Regions from separate parts of the Synechococcus sp. 'PEA 65AY6A-5F PE A' genome, predicted to be linked through region 2. Evidence: predicted binding sites of a transcription regulator. Region 2 holds the regulator's gene; the other holds the start of a gene.

Region 1 (8,604 bases), on a different contig from region 2:
CGGGGGGCTGGAGAAGGGCATTTGCTGAGGCTTAGGCCTCAATGGCTCTGGGAGCTGTAGAGGTTGGAAGTCAGGGGTACTGATACATTCACGCTGAACTCTCCTGAACATGGTTCAGGAAAGAAGCGATCGCATCCTGCCTATCTCTGAGCAGGAAGGCGGTATCCCGCAAAGCCCTGAGGAATACCCCCCGAGCGCTTTCCCCCTTCACTTCCCGGCAACCGTTGCGGTGGACTCAAGGATCAGGGGGAAACTTGGTCTACTATATCCCTCTCAATGACTTTTGCCAAACCGCCTAAAGCTCAGTAAATTCAGCAAAGTTCAGGGTTTTGGGGGTTAGAGGCATGCTCCGACAAATCTTTTCCCAGGGTCTCTGTTTCCATAAATCCATAAAAGCCATAAAAGAGGGGTCTGGAGGGGGTTGCGTTTGCGCCAGCAGGCCGGAGATCAAGGGCAATACCAGGGAAGGGGCTCAAACTCTGGTGGGAGTTTCTCCCTGATACATTTACGCTGAACACTGCTGAACATCACTGTTCAACTATGCAGCGATAGCATTCTGTTTGTTTCCAAACAGAATGGCGGTATCCCGCAAAGCTTTGAGTAGAATACCCAAAGCGCAGTTTCCGTGTCGTCTTACTACCAATTTTCTGCTTTGCTTTGGCTACCATGTTGGCAGACTCGAAAGTAAACAGAAAGATCAACTGGTAGTAATCCGTACTGAACATATTATACATTATTTTCAGTATAGTTGAGCTTATTATTGACTAGAGTCATGCTCTCATAAGGGCTTCTGTTTTATCTTAGGAAGAATCCACCCAGGGATCCCTTAGGTTGTCCTTGGTTGGTATCCCTTTGGCAAGATCCGCTAGCCCAACCCAGGCCATGTTGCCCGTTCGCCCCCGCGAAACTGTTTCCATGTTCACCCGCGACGGGATCCAACTGGACGCGGATGTCTATCGCCCCGAAGGGGAGGGGAGCTACCCGGTCTTGCTGATGCGGCAACCCTACGGGCGGGCCATTGCCTCGACGGTAGTATACGCCCATCCGCGCTGGTATGCGGCCCACGGGTACATCGTGGTCGTCCAGGATGTGCGGGGGCGGGGCACGTCCAAGGGATCCTTCTACCCTTTCCGCCACGAAGCCGAGGACGGGTTCGACGCCGTCAACTGGGCGGCCGCTTTGCCGGGGAGCAACGGTGTGGTGGGTATGTACGGCTTTTCTTACCAAGGCATGACCCAACTGTATGCCGCCTCCACCCGTCCCAGCGCTCTGAAGGCCATCTGCCCAGCCATGCTGCCCTACGATCTCTACGCCGATGCCGCCTATCCGGGGGGAGCCTTCGCTTTCTACAACAACCTCAGTTGGGCCCTGCAACTGGAAGCTGAGGGGGCGCGCCTGCGCGGCGATGCCAACGCTTACCAGGCCCTTTTCAAGGCCTCCCGCAACCTGCCCCTTTACGATCCCATCCCCCTCAAGCCAGGCGTGCTGCAGCAATATGCGCCCCAGTCCTATTACTTTGACTGGCTGGAGCACAGCGAGCCCGACGACTACTGGCGCCAGCTCTCCCCCCGTCTGGAAGCGGTGGATCTGCCGATGTTGCACATTGGCGGCTGGTTCGACAGCTACCTAACCGGCAGCCTGCGCCTTTACAAGGAAATAAGCGCCCGCAGCCAAAACCCTCAGTACCTGGTTGTCGGGCCCTGGGCCCACCTGCCTTGGGGGCGCAAAGTGGGGGCGCTGGACTTTGGCCCCGAGGCCGTCAGCCCCATCGATCGGCTGCAGGTGCGCTGGTTCGACCAGTTCCTCAAAGGCAAAGACACAGGGATCCTCCAAGAGCCGCCGGTACGCCTGTTCGAGATGGGATCCAACCGCTGGCGCAGCTTTGAGGCCTGGCCCACGCCGGAGCCGAAGGTTTTCTACCTGCACAGCAGCGGCCTGGCCGCCCTTTCTGAAGCAGAGGGATCCCTTCGCCCAGAGCCCCCACCAAAGCAGCAGTCGGATACTTTTGTTCACGATCCCTGGCGACCCGTGCCGGCCCTAGGAGGCCACCTCATCCATCCCGCCGGGCCGCAGGAGCGCTCTGCCCTCGACTGCCGCGCCGATGTTCTCACCTACACCACCTCTCCCCTGGCAACCGACCTCGTCCTGGCAGGGGACATTCTCGTGGAAGTGTATGTGGAAGCCGACAGCCCCAGTTTCGATCTCTGCGCCGTGCTCTCGGTGGTGAGGCCGGAGGGCCAGGTGTATAACTTTTCCCAGGGCTACCGCCGGCTGCGGGATCCCCAGCCCAAGGCCCCCATTGGGATCCCTTGCCAGCCCACCTGCATCCGCATTCCCCGCGGCCACGCCCTGCGCCTCAGCCTTAGCGCGGCCTGTTTCCCGGCCTACCCCGTTAACACAGGCACGGGGATGCGAGAAGAGCGGCTCATCGAGGCCCGCATTCTCACCCTCGCTCTTCACAGCGGCAGCGACACCCCCTCGCGGCTGCATCTGCCCATTGTCGAGGGGAGTTAGGGGGAGTGACAGTTTAAGACAACACAGCTTCTCATCCCTTCGCAACTCCTCCTCACAAACAGACATCAAACGTTAGGATAGAAGCAAGCAGGGCAAGGGAACCCCATGTTGCAAGACCCGAAGTTGATCCGGCACTATCAGGCTTTGACCGACGCGCTGGTGGACAGTTGGCATCGCGGCTATCGGCGCACTGACGAGCTGCGCCTGCTGGTGGATGGCTACCTGCTGGCCCTGCGAACTGGCAAGCAATTGCAGCCTTTTGAGATCTACCGCCTTGAAGACGAGGTCAACCGCTTCCTCTACGACCCCTCCAACTTCGTGGAGCCGGAACTGGAGCGGGAGACCGAGGCGATGCGGGGCTATTGATATTGCTTATTGATATTGCATAGAGAGGGGCCGGGGGTGAGGGATCGAACACCGGCAGAGGCCTGGTAGGCTGGGGTCAGTGCTGTTCCTCACTCCAGTCCTATGGCGGTTTGGGATACGCTGGCAACTTCTCGGCGTCCGGCCCTGCTGGGATCCGGCTTGGGCTTGGGGATAGCCTTGACCCTTGGGTATGGGCTGTTCGGCTACCACGTCTTGCAGGTTGGCATCTGGTTGTTGAGCATCCTGTTGGTGGGGTTGTACGTGGCCCAGTTTCCCCCAGCTCAGCCCCCTTGGGATCCGACGCGGCTGCGCTGGCGCCAGGAGTTGCTGCACCTGGGGCTATTGGCGTTGGTTTTTGCTCCCATCTACCTCTACGACCTGGCCAACATCCCCTTTCAGATCAACACCGACGAGATTGTCATCACCTCCATGGCCCGGCGGGCTTCAGCGGTACGCTACCCCGATATCTTTGGGCTGATGCCAGAGTACTTCTATTTTCCCCGCTTTATGTTCAGCCTCTTTGGCGGCCTGACGCGGCTGATGGGGGGAGTCACGCTGGTAAATGTGCGCACGGTGCATGCCACCTTCGGGGTTGTCACCATTCTGGTGGCCTACGGGTTTTTTCGGTCGTTCTGGAACCCCCGGCTGGCCTTGGCGGCGGCGGCCCTCCTGGGATCCAACCACGCTCTGCTGGGCATCAGCCGCATGGCGATGCGGGAGAACCTGATTGTGCTGGTGGAGTGTGCGGCCCTGGCCTTGATCTTAAAGGGCGTGCGGGAAAAGAATCCCCTGCTTTTGTATTTGGGGGGAGGGGCAGCGGGTTTCTCCCTCTACGGCTATCTGCCGGGGCGGGTGGTGATCTTGCTGGGGTTGCTGTTTGGCGGCCTCTACCTGCTCCTGGGCCGGGAGGATCTGCAAGGAGAAAACAAGCAGGCCAACCCCTTCTGGACTTTGGCCAAGCTGACGGTGCCGGCGGCGCTGGGGTTTTTCCTGGTGGCTGCGCCCATTCTGGTGGCCACTGCCACTGCTCCGCCAGTGAGCGCCGAGTATGCCCGCCAGCAATTTCTCTTTTTCCCAGAAGGGCGGGCGCTGCAGCAGATGTGGGTGAATGCCGCTACGCCAGCCGAGGCGGTGTGGCGCAACATCCGCAACGGCCTAAGTATGTTCAACGACCCCAGCCAGCACGACCGGGGCTATATCTATCCCAACTACGGCCATGCCTTTGTAGATCCCCTGACAGGGGTCTTGATCTGGCTGGGGCTGGGATCCGGGCTCTACCGCCTTCTCAAAGGGCGCAGCCAACCCCACGACTGGCTCTGCCTGGGCAGCTTCCTGTTTCTCTACCTGCTCTTTAGCTTGGCCATCACCAAAGCCCCCAACTACACTCGCCTGCTGGTGATCCTGCCCTTTGTAGCCTACCTAACCCTGGAAGGGATCCAAGTGCTGGCAGGTCTCCTGGAACGCTGGGGATCCCGGGCCGGGAGTTGGCTGCCGGCGGCGGCGATGGCGGGGGCAATCCTGCTGATTGGGGGGTGGAACCTGGCCATTTTTGGAGACTTTGTCCACAAAGGCTGGACGCAGGGCAACGATGTGGGGGCCACCGGGCGCTATGTGGCAGCTCGCCAAATGGATCCCGACTACCGCTTCTATCTGGCGGCTAGCACTGCCTACCCCTATTTCGGCTGGGGGGAACCCCACTATTGGCAAAGCTGGATCCAATTTTTTGCCGGACGGGAACAAAAGGTAGCGGTGTTTTCCCCCGAGGTGTTGCCCATCCAGGCGCTGGAGCCACCGTTTACCCTGTTCATGAACGAGTGGGTATGGGATCAGCAGGGGGCAGAGCTGCAACGGCGCTTTCCCAAGGGGCAGTTGCATCGGATCCCTGCCGAGCGGGGGCTATGGGCCTTTGAGGTGGCGGATCCCTAGAGCTCCCCCCCTGGTTTGGCCAACCCACTGTTCGCGGGACGGAGTCCTTTCGCGTCAGCGCGACGGAGTCCTTTCTTTTTACCAGGCTAAAAGTAGCTGAAAGCACATTATGCAGATCCAGAGCCCCCAACAGTAGAAGAAGATAGCGTTCCAGGGATCCCAGACGTGCGTTTTGATGCCTACGACCCGGGCGAGGGGTTTTACGACGAGCTGTTTTTGGGGCGTAACCAGCCCCGTCCTGAGGCGATCCCGTTGATTGAGCGCATTCATTCTCTGGAAGAAGGGGAACTGCAGCAGCGGCAAGCGGCAGCACAGGCGGCCCTCTTTCAAATGGGGGTGACCTTCAACGTCTATGGCGATAGCCAGGGCACGGAGCGAATTTTCCCCTTTGACATCATTCCCCGCATCGTCTCGGCTTCCGAGTGGCAGCGGCTGGAGAAGGGTCTCAAGCAGCGCATCCACGCCCTCAACCTGTTCATCGACGATGTCTATCACGACCAGAAGATCCTTAAGGATGGGGTGATCCCTGCCGAGCTGATCGAAACGGCCAAGGGATTTCTGCGGCCCTGTGTGGGGCTCAACCCGCCGGGGAGAATTTGGTGCCACGTCACCGGCACCGACCTGGTGCGGGATCGGGACGGGACTTGGTACGTGTTGGAAGATAACCTGCGCTGTCCGTCGGGAATCTCCTACGTGCTGGAAAATCGGCGGGTGATGAAAAGCACCTTTCCCTCCCTGTTCAACACCATGGGGATCCGCCCGGTGGACGACTACCCTAGCCATTTGTTGGATACTCTGCTTAACCTGGTGCCGCACCTAGCCAACCCAACGGTGGTGGTGCTCACCCCCGGCATCTACAACTCCGCCTACTTCGAGCATTCTTTCCTCGCCCAGCAAATGGGGGTGGAGCTGGTGGAAGGGCGGGATCTGGTGGTGGCCGATGGCTATTTGCAAATGCGCACCACCAAAGGGCTGCAGCGGGTGGATGTGATCTACCGCCGCATCGACGATGACTTCATCGATCCCCTTGCTTTTCGCCCTGATTCCCTCTTGGGGGTACCCGGCCTGTTTGAGGTTTATCGGTCAGGGCGGCTGGCGATTGCCAACGCTTTGGGAACGGGGGTGGCGGACGACAAGGTGATCTACGCCTATGTGCCCCAGATGATCCGCTACTATCTGGGAGAGGAAGCCATTTTGCCCAACGTGCCCACCTACCTCTGCTGGGATCCCAAGGATCAGGCGTATGTGCTGGAGAACCTCGACAAGCTGGTGGTGAAGGCAGCCAACGAGTCGGGTGGCTATGGCATGCTGATGGGATCCCAGGCCACACCGGAAGAGCGGGCTGCTTTTGCCGAGAAAATCCGCGCCCAACCGCGCAACTACATCGCCCAACCCACCCTGTGCCTTTCTCGCGTGCCCACCTTGGTGGATCGGGGAGAAGGCCCCCGTCTAGAACCCTGTCATGTGGACTTGCGGCCCTATATCCTCTACGGCAAAGAGATCTACGTTCACCCAGGGGGGCTGACCCGCGTCGCCCTCAAGAAGGGATCTCTGGTGGTGAACTCCTCCCAGGGGGGCGGCAGCAAAGATACCTGGGTGCTCTGCGCGGATCCCGGCTGTTGAGAGACGGCTTGCAAAATAGGTTCAGAGCCGCTCGCCCGAACCTCTGCTCCACCGGCCAAAGCGGCTGGCATGCTGAAGCGCCAAATCCACGTAGTGCTGGGCGTGAAGGCGCAGTTGCTCGACCTGATACATTCACGCTGGACTCTCCTGAACATGGTTCAGGAAAGAAGCGATCGCATCCTGCCTATCTCTGAGCAGGAAGGCGGTATCCCGCAAAGCCCTGAGGAATACCCCCCGAGCGCTTTCCCCCTTCACTTCCCGGCAACCGTTGCGGTGGACTCAAGGATCAGGGGGAAACTTGGTCTACTATATCCCTCTCAATGACTTTTGCCAAACCGCCTAAAGCTCAGTAAATTCAGCAAAGTTCAGGGTTTTGGGGGTTAGAGGCATGCTCTTCCTCGGTGAGGGTGCGGATAACCTTGGCCGGGATCCCCGCCGCCAAAGAGTGGGGTGGCACAGACCGGGTGACCACCGCTCCAGCTCCCACCATGCTGCCCGCCCCGATGGTGACCCCGCTCAAGATAATGGCCCCAATCCCGATCAGACATCCCCCCTCGATGTGGGCACTGTGGATGACCGCTCGATGGCCTATGGTCACTTCCTCGCCAATCAGGGTCGGCTGTCCGGGATCCCCGTGCAGAATGGCTCCATCTTGGATGTTGCTGCGGTGGCCAATGACAATGGGCGAGAGATCCCCCCGCAAGATGGCCCCGTACCAGATGCTCACCGCTTCCGCAAGTTGGACATCGCCGATCAGTGTGGCATTGGCGGCAATAAAGGCTGCCTGGTCGATCCCTCTCGGCTGCTGCTCTAACCCCACTTTCCAAACGCCCTTGGCAACGGCTTCCATTTCCCCAATCCTACTGCTACCGGGGGTTCGGCAATTCCAGACCTGCCCCAGCGCTCCGCGCCGCCTCCAGTCCCAGAAAAAGAGAGGAGCCAGGGATCCAGAAAATCAACCTGTCCCTTTGCTCCTGTTTCACCATTGTCAATCCATTGCACAATAGCAATGAGATATAAGCAACACATTTGGCTCATTGTCGATAGCTGTGGAAGCGTTCGTTAGATTAATTTCTAACTCTTGTAGGAGAGGGGCTAGGGGTGAGGGATTTTAGCTAAGCCTGCCGTTGCAGCAGGGGAGAGGATTCAGACGGTTGCAAGGGGCGAATGGCAAAGAAAGTTTCGTAGATGCAATCGCCAACGTGGTTCATTTGTAGCTGCAATTTGTCGAGAAACTCATGTAAGCCCTGCTCCATAATGTCGTCGATGGTCAGGTAGTCCAGCTCAGAACGCAGGCGGCCCAAAGCTCGCTCGCTGGGATCCCGCCAAGTATCGGCTGGGGTGCCGGTGATTTGGTGCAGGGATCGATCTGCGTGAATAAGACAAAACTGAATAGAGCGGGGAAATTGCCGATCCAAAATGAGAAAAGAGGCCACCTCCCTGGGATTGATGCGGTGTTGGCGGCTGTGTTTCCGATACATTTCATAAGCACTGGCCGACTTCAGCAAGGCGATCCACTGCAGCTCATCCAAAGCCGTGCCCACGTACTGCAGAGAGGGCAGCAAAATAAAATACTTAACATCCAAAATGCGCGCCGTTTTGTCCGCCCGCTCCAAAAGACGGCCAATCTGGCCAAAATGCCATCCTTCCCCATGGGTCATGGTGGCATCCATCACCCCGGCGAATAGGTGACTGGCCAGCTTCACTTCCGTGAAAAAATCATGGAGCTGACTCAGGTGGGGGCCTTGCTGAGCCGCTTCTTTGACCATCAAATAAAAGCGGTTGACCCGCTCCCACATTTCTGAAGAAATGACCTCCCGCACAGAACGGGCATTTTCTCGCGCCAGCCGCAAACAGGAAAGGATGGAGTTGGGGTAATCCCTATCAAAAGCCAGGAACTGGATGACCGTTTCTTGGGTCGCCTGGCCATAACGCTGGTAAAACAGCTCCTGATCCCCGGTGGTGTAGACGATGGGATCCCACTGCTGGGCGGGACCGCTGGGCAAGTCTAGGATGAGGTTGAGATTGACATCGATGAAGCGGGCGATGTTCTCGGCGCGCTCCACGTAGCGGTTGAGCCAGTAGATGGAATCGGCCACGCGACTCAGCATGCTGTTACCTCCTCTGGAGTTTCTTGTCTCTGCGCTCCGTTCAAATTCAACAAACTAAGCAGCC
Region 2 (8,604 bases):
TGTTGAGGCTATTTTCGTGGGGACGGTAGAGCTTGATCCAGGCGTCGAAACTGGATTCTCGCAGCGATTGTACGGCTCGACCTGGAGTGCGCTGCAGCCGGCCAATTTGCTCGGCCAGGATCTTTAAAAAATCTTCGGCGCTGAGGATCCCTGCCCGCAGCAAGATGACATTTTCGTAGTAGCTGGTTGCCCCCTCGCAAAACCACAGACAGTCCACGTAGTTTTCTTGGTTGTAGTTAATTTTCTCCAAAGCCAGAGGGCGCAGCCGCTTGACGTTCCAAGCATGGAAAAGCTCATGGGCCAGCAGCGCCAAAAAGCGGCGGTAGGAGTGGGGCTGATGCAGCTCCAGTCCAGAATAATTGAGGGTGGCACTGTACTTGTGCTCCAGGCCGCCAAATCCCCCGGCTGACAAATGCACAATAAACCAGTAGCGGTCGTAGGGCAGCTCGCCAAAAAACGCCGCCGTGGCCCGGACAATTTTCTCGGCATCGGCCACCGCTTGCTCCAAATTTAGGGTGCCCGCTCCCCAGACCACGAAGTAGTGAGGGATCCCTTCCACCGCAAACGACCGCAACTGGTGCAGGCCCACCTCCACCGGGCTATCCACCAGCTCGTCGTAGTCTGCCGCCACAAAAGACTGGCCGGAAGCAGCATCCTCAGAAGAAGACCTCAAAGGTCGCAAACTGGTGGCGACGTGCCAGTCGGGTTTGGGAGGGATTATCGTCAAGGTGTAGGGCTCCCGCTCGCGACCGGGCACGTAGAGAAAGAGCGCCGCCCCGTTGAAGTAGGCGTGGGTGAGATCCAAATGGTTGGTGCGCACCGTCAGCTCGTAGGCGTAGACCCGATAGCGGATCGCGACAGCCGAACAGCGGGGCGGCTCGATCTCCCAAGTGTGCTTATCTACCTTCCGCCAGGCCAAAGGGATCCCTTGCTCCGTTGCTGCCTGAAACTCTTGCACATGGCGGGCATATTCCCGCACCAGGTAGGATCCCGGCGTCCACACCGGCAGCCGCAGTTGCAGAGGTACTTCTGGATCCACCTCTTGGATCTGTAGTTCCACCTCCAAAAGGTGATTGGCCGGCTCCGGCATCCGCACCGTGAAATGCTGACGGCTTAGCTGAGAAGGGGCGGCAACCCCACCCTGCGCGATCCCCATATAACTTTCCTCGCACCTCCCGCCTGCACCGTCCCAAAACAGTGCGCTAGAGGCATATCTTGGACAGGAGACAAGACTTCAAAGATGTAGCTCCTGCTACAAAGATATCCAAGCAGAGTCTTTTAGCTTAGGATAATCTTGCCGCCGAGGTCATTTTTGAGTCAAGGGTGGCTTGGGTCAATAGCGGGCAGCTCAACCCCGGCACTCCTGGCTGATCTTGTTGGGTTGATTCTAAGGGATAAACTGACCTTAAAAGGTTGAAGAATATGGCAGTGGCCATTGCAGAAAAATCTCTGGTTGCAGCCTTCAAACAGTTGGGAGGGCCTCACCATCCTCCGGTTATCGAAACGTTTGAGCGCGGTAAGACCATCTTCTTTCCTGGGGATCCGGCGGAGCGGGTTTACTTTTTGGTGAAAGGAGCTGTCAAGCTCTCGCGGGTCTACGAAATGGGGGAAGAAATTACCGTCGCTCTCCTGCGGGAAAACAGCATCTTTGGGGTGCTCTCCTTCATCACGGGGCAGCGCTCCGACCGCTTCTATCACGCGGTGGCCTTTACCCGCGTCGAGCTGCTCTCTCTGCCCATCGAACAGGTGGAAAAATCCTTGCGGGAGAACGCTGAGCTCTCCATGTTGCTCCTCAAGAGCCTGTCTTCCCGCATCTTGCAGACGGAGATGATGATCGAGACGCTGGCCCACCGCGACATGGGATCCCGTCTGGTCAGCTTTCTACTGATCCTCTGCCGCGACTTCGGGGTGCCCGGCCCCAATGGAGTCACCATCGATCTCAAGCTATCCCACCAGGCCATTGCGGAAGCGATCGGCTCCACTCGCGTCACCATCACTCGTCTGTTGGGGGAGCTGCGCAAGAAGAACTACATTTCCATCCACAAGAAAAAGATCACCGTCCACGACCCAATGCAGCTTGGCCATCGCTTTGCCTAGGGGGAGAAGCTGCCCCTAGGGCCGTTTCCAGGAATTTACCAGTCGGGACAATCCCTCCCTCTGGGAGAGGAGTAGCCGTGCCACCAGGGCAGGGCAGCGACGAGGGAACCTCCCCTCAACCACCAGGGGCTGAGAGCGATCCTTGGGGGGAGGCTTGCTGCTGGGCCAGAGCAGCCAAGATCTTTTCCCCCATTTCCCGACAGCCGACGAGGGTCATCCCCTCAGAGTAGATGTCGGCAGTGCGGTAGCCCTGGGCCAAAACCGCCTCGACGGCCTGTTCGATGCGGTCGGCAGCCTGGGGCTGATCCAAGGAGTAGCGCAGCAGCATTGCCCCGGAGAGCACCTGGGCAATGGGGTTGGCCTTGTCTTGTCCGGCAATATCCGGGGCTGACCCGTGTACGGGTTCGTACACCCCAGGGCCAGAGGATCCCAAAGAGGCAGAGGGCAACATGCCGATGGACCCGGTCAGCATCGCCGCCTCGTCGGAGAGGATATCCCCGAAGAGGTTCTCCGTGAGAATGACGTCAAACTGCTTGGGCCAGCGCACCAACTGCATGGCAGCATTATCGACGTACAGGTGGGACAGCTCCACGTCGGGGTACTCAGCCGCAATGGCGGTAACCCGCTCCCGCCACAGTTGTGACACTTCCAGGACATTGGCTTTATCCACCGAGCAGAGCTTGCGCCGGCGTTTGCGGGCCAGTTCAAAAGCCACACGGGCAATGCGATCCACCTCCGCCTCGCTGTAGGCCATGGTGTTCACACCCCGCCGGGATCCCTTGGCATCTGTGAAGATCCCTTTGGGTTGGCCGAAGTAGATGCCGCCGGTGAGCTCCCGCACCACCACCAGGTCGATCCCGGCAACCACCTCCGGCTTGAGGGAAGAGGCCTGCACCAGTTGCGGAAAGATCTTCACCGGGCGCAAGTTGGCAAACAGCCCCAGGCCCGCCCGCAAGCCCAACAAAGCCCGCTCAGGGCGCTTCTCCCGCGGCAGGGTGTCGTACTTAAAGTCGCCAACTGCCGCCAAGTAAACAGCATCGCTCTCCTGGGCCATTTTCAAGGTCTCTGGCGGCAAGGGATCCCCCGTGGCTTCGTAGGCGGCCCCGCCAATCAAGCCCTCCTGCCACTGGAGGGAAAACCCCACCTGAGCGGCAACCGCATCCAAAACCGCCCGCCCCACCTGCATGATTTCAGGACCGATCCCATCTCCGGCTAGGGCTGTAATCCGATAGGTTCGGACAGCAGAGGAAGGAACGCTCATGGGCGGTCACAGCAAAAGAATGCGTAGCGATATTACCATCCCTTGGCCCCCAGGTTTGCCGAAAAGTCCCCCACGTCCAAAAAAAGTGCAGCCCGGCCACCGGCCTGCTGCACTCAGAGTTATCAAGCCGATATTCTGCCCTCTAGAACAGGCCCAGGGTGACCCACTTATCCAGAGGCAAGGTGGCGCCAATGCCCAAATAGAGGGTGACCAAGGTGCCGATCAAAAACACCGTCGTCGCCACGGGGCGGCGCAGCGGATTCTGAAACTTGTTGACGTTTTCGATGAAAGGCACAAACAGAAGGCCGACCGGAATGGCCGACATCAGGGCAATGCCCAAGAGCTTGTTGGGAGCAATGCGCAAAATGTGAAACGCGGGGTAGAGATACCACTCCGGCAGAATTTCCAGCGGCGTGGCAAAAGGATCCGCCGGCTCGCCGACACCCGCCGGATCCATGACCGCCAGGCCGACAATCACCCCAATAGTGCCCAGGATCACCACCGGGAACATAAAGAGCAAATCGTTGGGCCAAGCGGGCTCCCCGTAGGTCATGTGGCCCATGTTCTTCTTCAGCTTGGCCAAAACTTTGGGATTGTCTAGGTCAACTTTGCGGGTAATCGCCTCGGTTGCTATCACTTGCTTTGAGACCGGCATAGCCATTCTCCTTGTCTAGGGCAAAAGTTCTGAAAAGATGCATCCAGGGTGCCCGGCTCACAAGAACCGGTTTGGGATCACAAAGGCCCGGAGATGCCCTGGCGGCGGATCATCAGAAAGTGCATCGTCATGAAGACCGCCGTCAGCCAAGGCAACACAAAGGTGTGCAGGCTGTAGAAACGGGTGAGGGTGGCTTGGCCAACTGCCTCGCCGCCGCGGATAAGCTGGACCAGGGCATCCCCCACCACCGGAATGGCACTGGGCACCCCGGAGACGATCTTGACTGCCCAATAGCCCACCTGATCCCAAGGCAGGGAGTAACCGGTAACCCCAAAGGAAACCGTCAGTACCGCCAAGATCACGCCGGTTACCCAGGTCAGCTCGCGCGGCTTCTTGAACCCCCCCGTCAGGTAAACCCGGAAGGTGTGTAGAATCATCATCAACACCATCATGGAAGCACTCCAGCGGTGGATGGAGCGCAGCAGCCAGCCGAAGTTGACCTGGGTCATGATGTAGTTGACCGATTCAAAAGCCTCGGCCACCGTTGGACGGTAGTAAAAAGTCATGGCAAAGCCGGTGGCAAACTGAATGAGGAAGCACACCAGCGTGATGCCGCCGAGGCAGTAGAAGATGTTAACGTGGGGCGGAATGAATTTCCCGGTTGCGTCATCGACGAAAGGCGTGATCTCCAGCCGCTCGTCTAGCCAGTCGTAAACTTTGCTCATGATGCCTGCAATTTTTAGAGTTGGATATCCAGGGCGGGGCGGGCCCACTCCCTATAGCACTGTAACACAATTCGTTAACACGATCATGAAGTCGGGCTCAGCTTTGAGACAGGGATCCCTACACCAACAGCCCAAACGCCTGCTGATGTCTCATCTTGTTCACGTTTCTTAGTATTTCTTAGCTTCTTCTTCAGTTTGGGATCCGATGATTGCGCAGAAGCCGAGATCTGGGGGAAGCAGTTGCAGAGGGTTGGGGATCGGATGGGGGTTACGCCAGGCTGTCCGAGTTTTGTTGCTAGGGTGCCTGCTCTGGGCGAGTTTGGGCATTGGCGCCTGTCAGGTGCAGGCCAGCCGCTGGGGGGAAGAGCAGCAACTGCTGGCGCAGGCGTGGGCCTATGTGGATCGGGCCTACGTGGATCCGGGTTTCAACGGACAGAACTGGTGGCAGGTGCGCCAGCGCTTTCTCTCTCGGCCCCTGAAGGATCGGCAAGAGACCTACCGGGCCATCGAGGAGATGCTGGCAACTCTGGGGGATCCCTACACCCGCTTTTTGGACAGGGAGCACTACCTCAGCCTGCAGACTTCCACTGCTGGCGAGTTGAGCGGCGTCGGCCTCCAGATTGCCATCGACGGGCAGGGGGCAGTACGGGTCATCGCCCCAATGGAGGGGACTCCTGCCGAGCAGGCCGGGATCCAACCTCAAGATGAGATCCTGGCGGTGGATCAGGTGCCAGTGGCAGGGCTGAGCTTGGATGAGGTGGCAGAACGCATGCGCGGCCCCAGCGGCACAACCGTTAGCCTACGGCTAAGGCGGCAGGAGCGCATCTGGGAGGTGGAGCTGGTGCGGCAGTCCATCCTGATCAACCCGGTGCGCACCGGTTTTTTCAAGCTGCCCCAGGGGGAGGTAGCCTACATCCGCCTCAGCCAGTTTAACGGCAATGCCGCCGCTCAAGTGCGTCAGGCCATCCAGGCCGCAGAAGCGCGAGGAGTGCGGGGCTACATCCTCGATCTGCGCAACAACCCCGGAGGGTTACTGCAGGCGGCCATTGAGATTGCTCGCTTTTGGATCCCCAAAGGCGACATCGTGCGAGTGACGGATCGCTACGGCATTCAGGACGGCATTCCCGCCACCGGCGAAGTCCTCACGGCAGCCCCCTTGGTCGTCTTAGTGAACCAGGGCAGTGCCAGCGCCAGCGAAGTCTTGGCGGGGGCGTTGCAGGACAGCGGACGGGCGCAACTGGTGGGAACGCGCACCTTCGGCAAGGGGCTGATCCAATCCCTGCTGGAGCTGGCGGACGGCTCGGGGCTGGCCGTGACCACTGCCAAATACCTCACCCCCAACGGCCACGACATTCATCGCCAAGGGATCCAGCCCGATGTGGAGGTGGCCGCGGGCCCTGTTCCCCTGACGGCAGAAAGCCTGGGCGGCCCTGAGGATGGGCAGTTGCAGCGGGCTTTGGAAGTGTTGGGGGCGACTTTGTCGGTGGCCCAGGGGATCCCAGCGGCAGCTAACACCTGAGGGGGAGAAGGGGAGTGCCTGTTTGTCTGCGATTCGTTTTAGGATCGGGTTTAGCCGTCCACTTGGCCCTGCTCTCGATCCCTCTGGCATGAATGCCCTGCAAAAATTTCACCACTTCTTCAACTGCTGCATTGGCGCCTGGCACACCGAGCGCACCTACCACTATTTGGATCGAGGGGAGGTGGAGCGTTCGCGCACCGACTTCACCATTCGCACCCTCACCCCTGAGCTCAAGGAGAAGGTCCTGGCCGACAACAACTACCCCAACCACGGTGTGGACGGGTTTTTGGGCTTCCACCTGGCGTTTGAGACGGTTTCCGAAAAAGGGGAGGAGGCTGGGCAAGAGCTAAACATGCTCTTCGTGCCCCGGCGAGAAGGGCCCCGTGGGCTGGAGGGCGACTACTTGCGGGATCGGGCCTATGAGGAAGACCGCCCCATAGTGGCCAGCTTCCGCTTCGATCCCGGATCCCTGCAACTGGTGATGACCACCACCTACACCCGCGTCGTTGCTGTGGATACCATCACCTTGCTTAACCCACGCCTGCGCCTGCGCCAGATCCTCACCTACCAACGACCCCCTCACGGTCAGCCCTTGGAGGAGCTGCTGCTGGTGGGGTTTGGGGTAGAACAAAAGCTTACCTAGGGGGGTTTATCGGTGGATCCGGAGTTGATCCCTCCCGAAGACTTGCGCCTGCCCCAGCATCTGGCCCGGATTGAGGCCAGCTTTGAGCGGGGACAATACCGTCGGGTTCTGGAACAGGTGAAACAGGCCCAAAGCCGCTACCCGCAAGCGGGCAAGCTGCGGCTCTGGCAGGCCCTGGCCGAGGAGGCCCTTGGAGAGACCCAGGAGGCGATCCGCTTGGCGCAAACCTTGCTGGGCAACCCGGATCCGGAAGTGGCTCAACAGGCCCGCTACGTGTTGGGCATCTGGCAGGCTCCGCGTCTGCGGCGACCAGCAGAGTGGTTGCTCGAAATCCCAGATCTCAGCCATCTGGAAGAGGCCGAGCCAGGGGAACGCCGTCTGGTCTATGAGCGCCCCCGCCGCCCAGCTTCCCTGCCAAAAGTCGCCGATCCCATCCGCCGCGAGGCTGCTCCCCCCTTGAATACCCAACGGCTGACGTGGGTGTTGATCGGGATCCTTTTCGCCCTGCTAGCGGTGATGGCCTGGCTGCCCTAGCCCAGCCCTGGGTCGGCGCAGAGACAGGCTGCCTGACCCAAAAGCAGCAACAGCCGCCCTCGTCGCCCCCGAGTTGAAGAGAGATACTGGGAATAGGGATGGCTGTAACCCTTGGCTGCAGATGCTGGGCGAGCGTCCCAGTTGGATCCCGGGCAACAGTAGGTAACCAGCGGAGGTTGAGAGTGGCTACACAGACATTGGTCATCGATGCAGTAGAGCAGTTGGGCTTGCGGGTCACTCTGGGAGATATTGCCTCCAGCACAGGCCTGGCCCTAGAGGAGGCCAAACAGGAGTTGCTGAAGTTAGCCCAAAAGGCTGGGGGGCATCTCCAGGTTTCGCGGCAGGGGGAGATTGCCTACGTTTTCCCGCCCGACTTTCGCGACATTCTCAAGCGCAGGGAGCAGCAGGATCGGCTGGCAGCCTTGCGACGCAAGCTGTGGGGCGGCTTTCTCTACGGGCTGCGCATCTCCTTCGGCATCCTGTTGGTGGTGTCGATTATCCTCATCACCCTGGCGTTGATAGCTCTGCAGATGGCCAGCAGTCGTGAAGAGGGCAGCGGCAGTCGCAGTCGCTCGCGCGAGGTGGGGTTCTTCTACTTCCCCAACCTTTGGGTGGGCAACCCCTTCTGGAGTCCCTACCCCTACTACGGGGGCTATTCCGGTCGGGCGCAGCCCCGCCGGGAAAAATCGGAGATGAACTTTTTGGAGGCGGTGTACAGCTTCCTGTTTGGGGACGGGGATCCCAACGCCAACCTGGAAGAGGAGCGCTATGCCTTGATCGGCCAAGTGATCCGCGCCAACGGGGGGGTGATCGCCGCCGAGCAGGTGCTGCCCTACCTGGATGTGGAGCCGGGATCCCCGGCCCTAGAATACGAAGACTATATGCTGCCCATTCTGCTCAAGTTCGACGGCCAGCCGGAGGTAAGCGAGGACGGCGATATCGTCTATCGCTTCCCAGAGCTACAGGTGGCCGCCTCAGAGCGCCGCTCCAAGAAGATCCCGGAGGTGTTGCAAGAAAAACCCTGGGTGTTTAGCCGCGCCACCCCTGAGCAACTGACCCTAGCTGCTGGCTTGGGTGTGCTCAATTTCCTCTTGGCGGCCATTCTCTACGGGGCGCGGGAGGAGGTGGCAGCCGCCGCTGGCAGCAACGCCTTTTTGGCGTTTATCTACC

The links. Region 2 encodes NtcA, which controls nitrogen genes in cyanobacteria. Its sites were predicted from a motif close to GTANCNNNNGNTAC; they were not measured.
Region 1: a site for NtcA is predicted at 4,899-4,912, ahead of GG26_RS05965 (circularly permuted type 2 ATP-grasp protein). Genes of this name have one in related genera too.

What each region holds. Positions count from the first base shown of each region.
Region 1 covers NZ_JAOALE010000012.1:41,734-50,337, forward strand. The annotation lists gene GG26_RS05945 (cupin domain-containing protein) at 1-35, shown strand, start outside; gene GG26_RS05950 (CocE/NonD family hydrolase) at 883-2,514, shown strand; gene GG26_RS05955 (DUF6761 family protein) at 2,620-2,880, shown strand; gene GG26_RS05960 (glycosyltransferase family 39 protein) at 2,983-4,806, shown strand; gene GG26_RS05965 (circularly permuted type 2 ATP-grasp protein) at 4,972-6,429, shown strand; gene GG26_RS05970 (gamma carbonic anhydrase family protein) at 6,785-7,279, opposite strand; gene GG26_RS05975 (alpha-E domain-containing protein) at 7,545-8,540, opposite strand; gene GG26_RS05980 (hypothetical protein) at 8,534-8,604, opposite strand, start outside.
Region 2 covers NZ_JAOALE010000033.1:12,775-21,378, reverse strand. The annotation lists gene GG26_RS10825 (M61 family metallopeptidase) at 1-1,156, opposite strand, end outside; gene ntcA (global nitrogen regulator NtcA) at 1,423-2,097, shown strand; gene leuB (3-isopropylmalate dehydrogenase) at 2,213-3,358, opposite strand; gene petD (cytochrome b6-f complex subunit IV) at 3,501-4,013, opposite strand; gene petB (cytochrome b6) at 4,091-4,738, opposite strand; gene GG26_RS10800 (S41 family peptidase) at 4,944-6,257, shown strand; gene GG26_RS10795 (phycobiliprotein lyase) at 6,280-6,900, shown strand; gene GG26_RS10790 (hypothetical protein) at 6,913-7,434, shown strand; gene GG26_RS10785 (hypothetical protein) at 7,617-8,604, shown strand, end outside.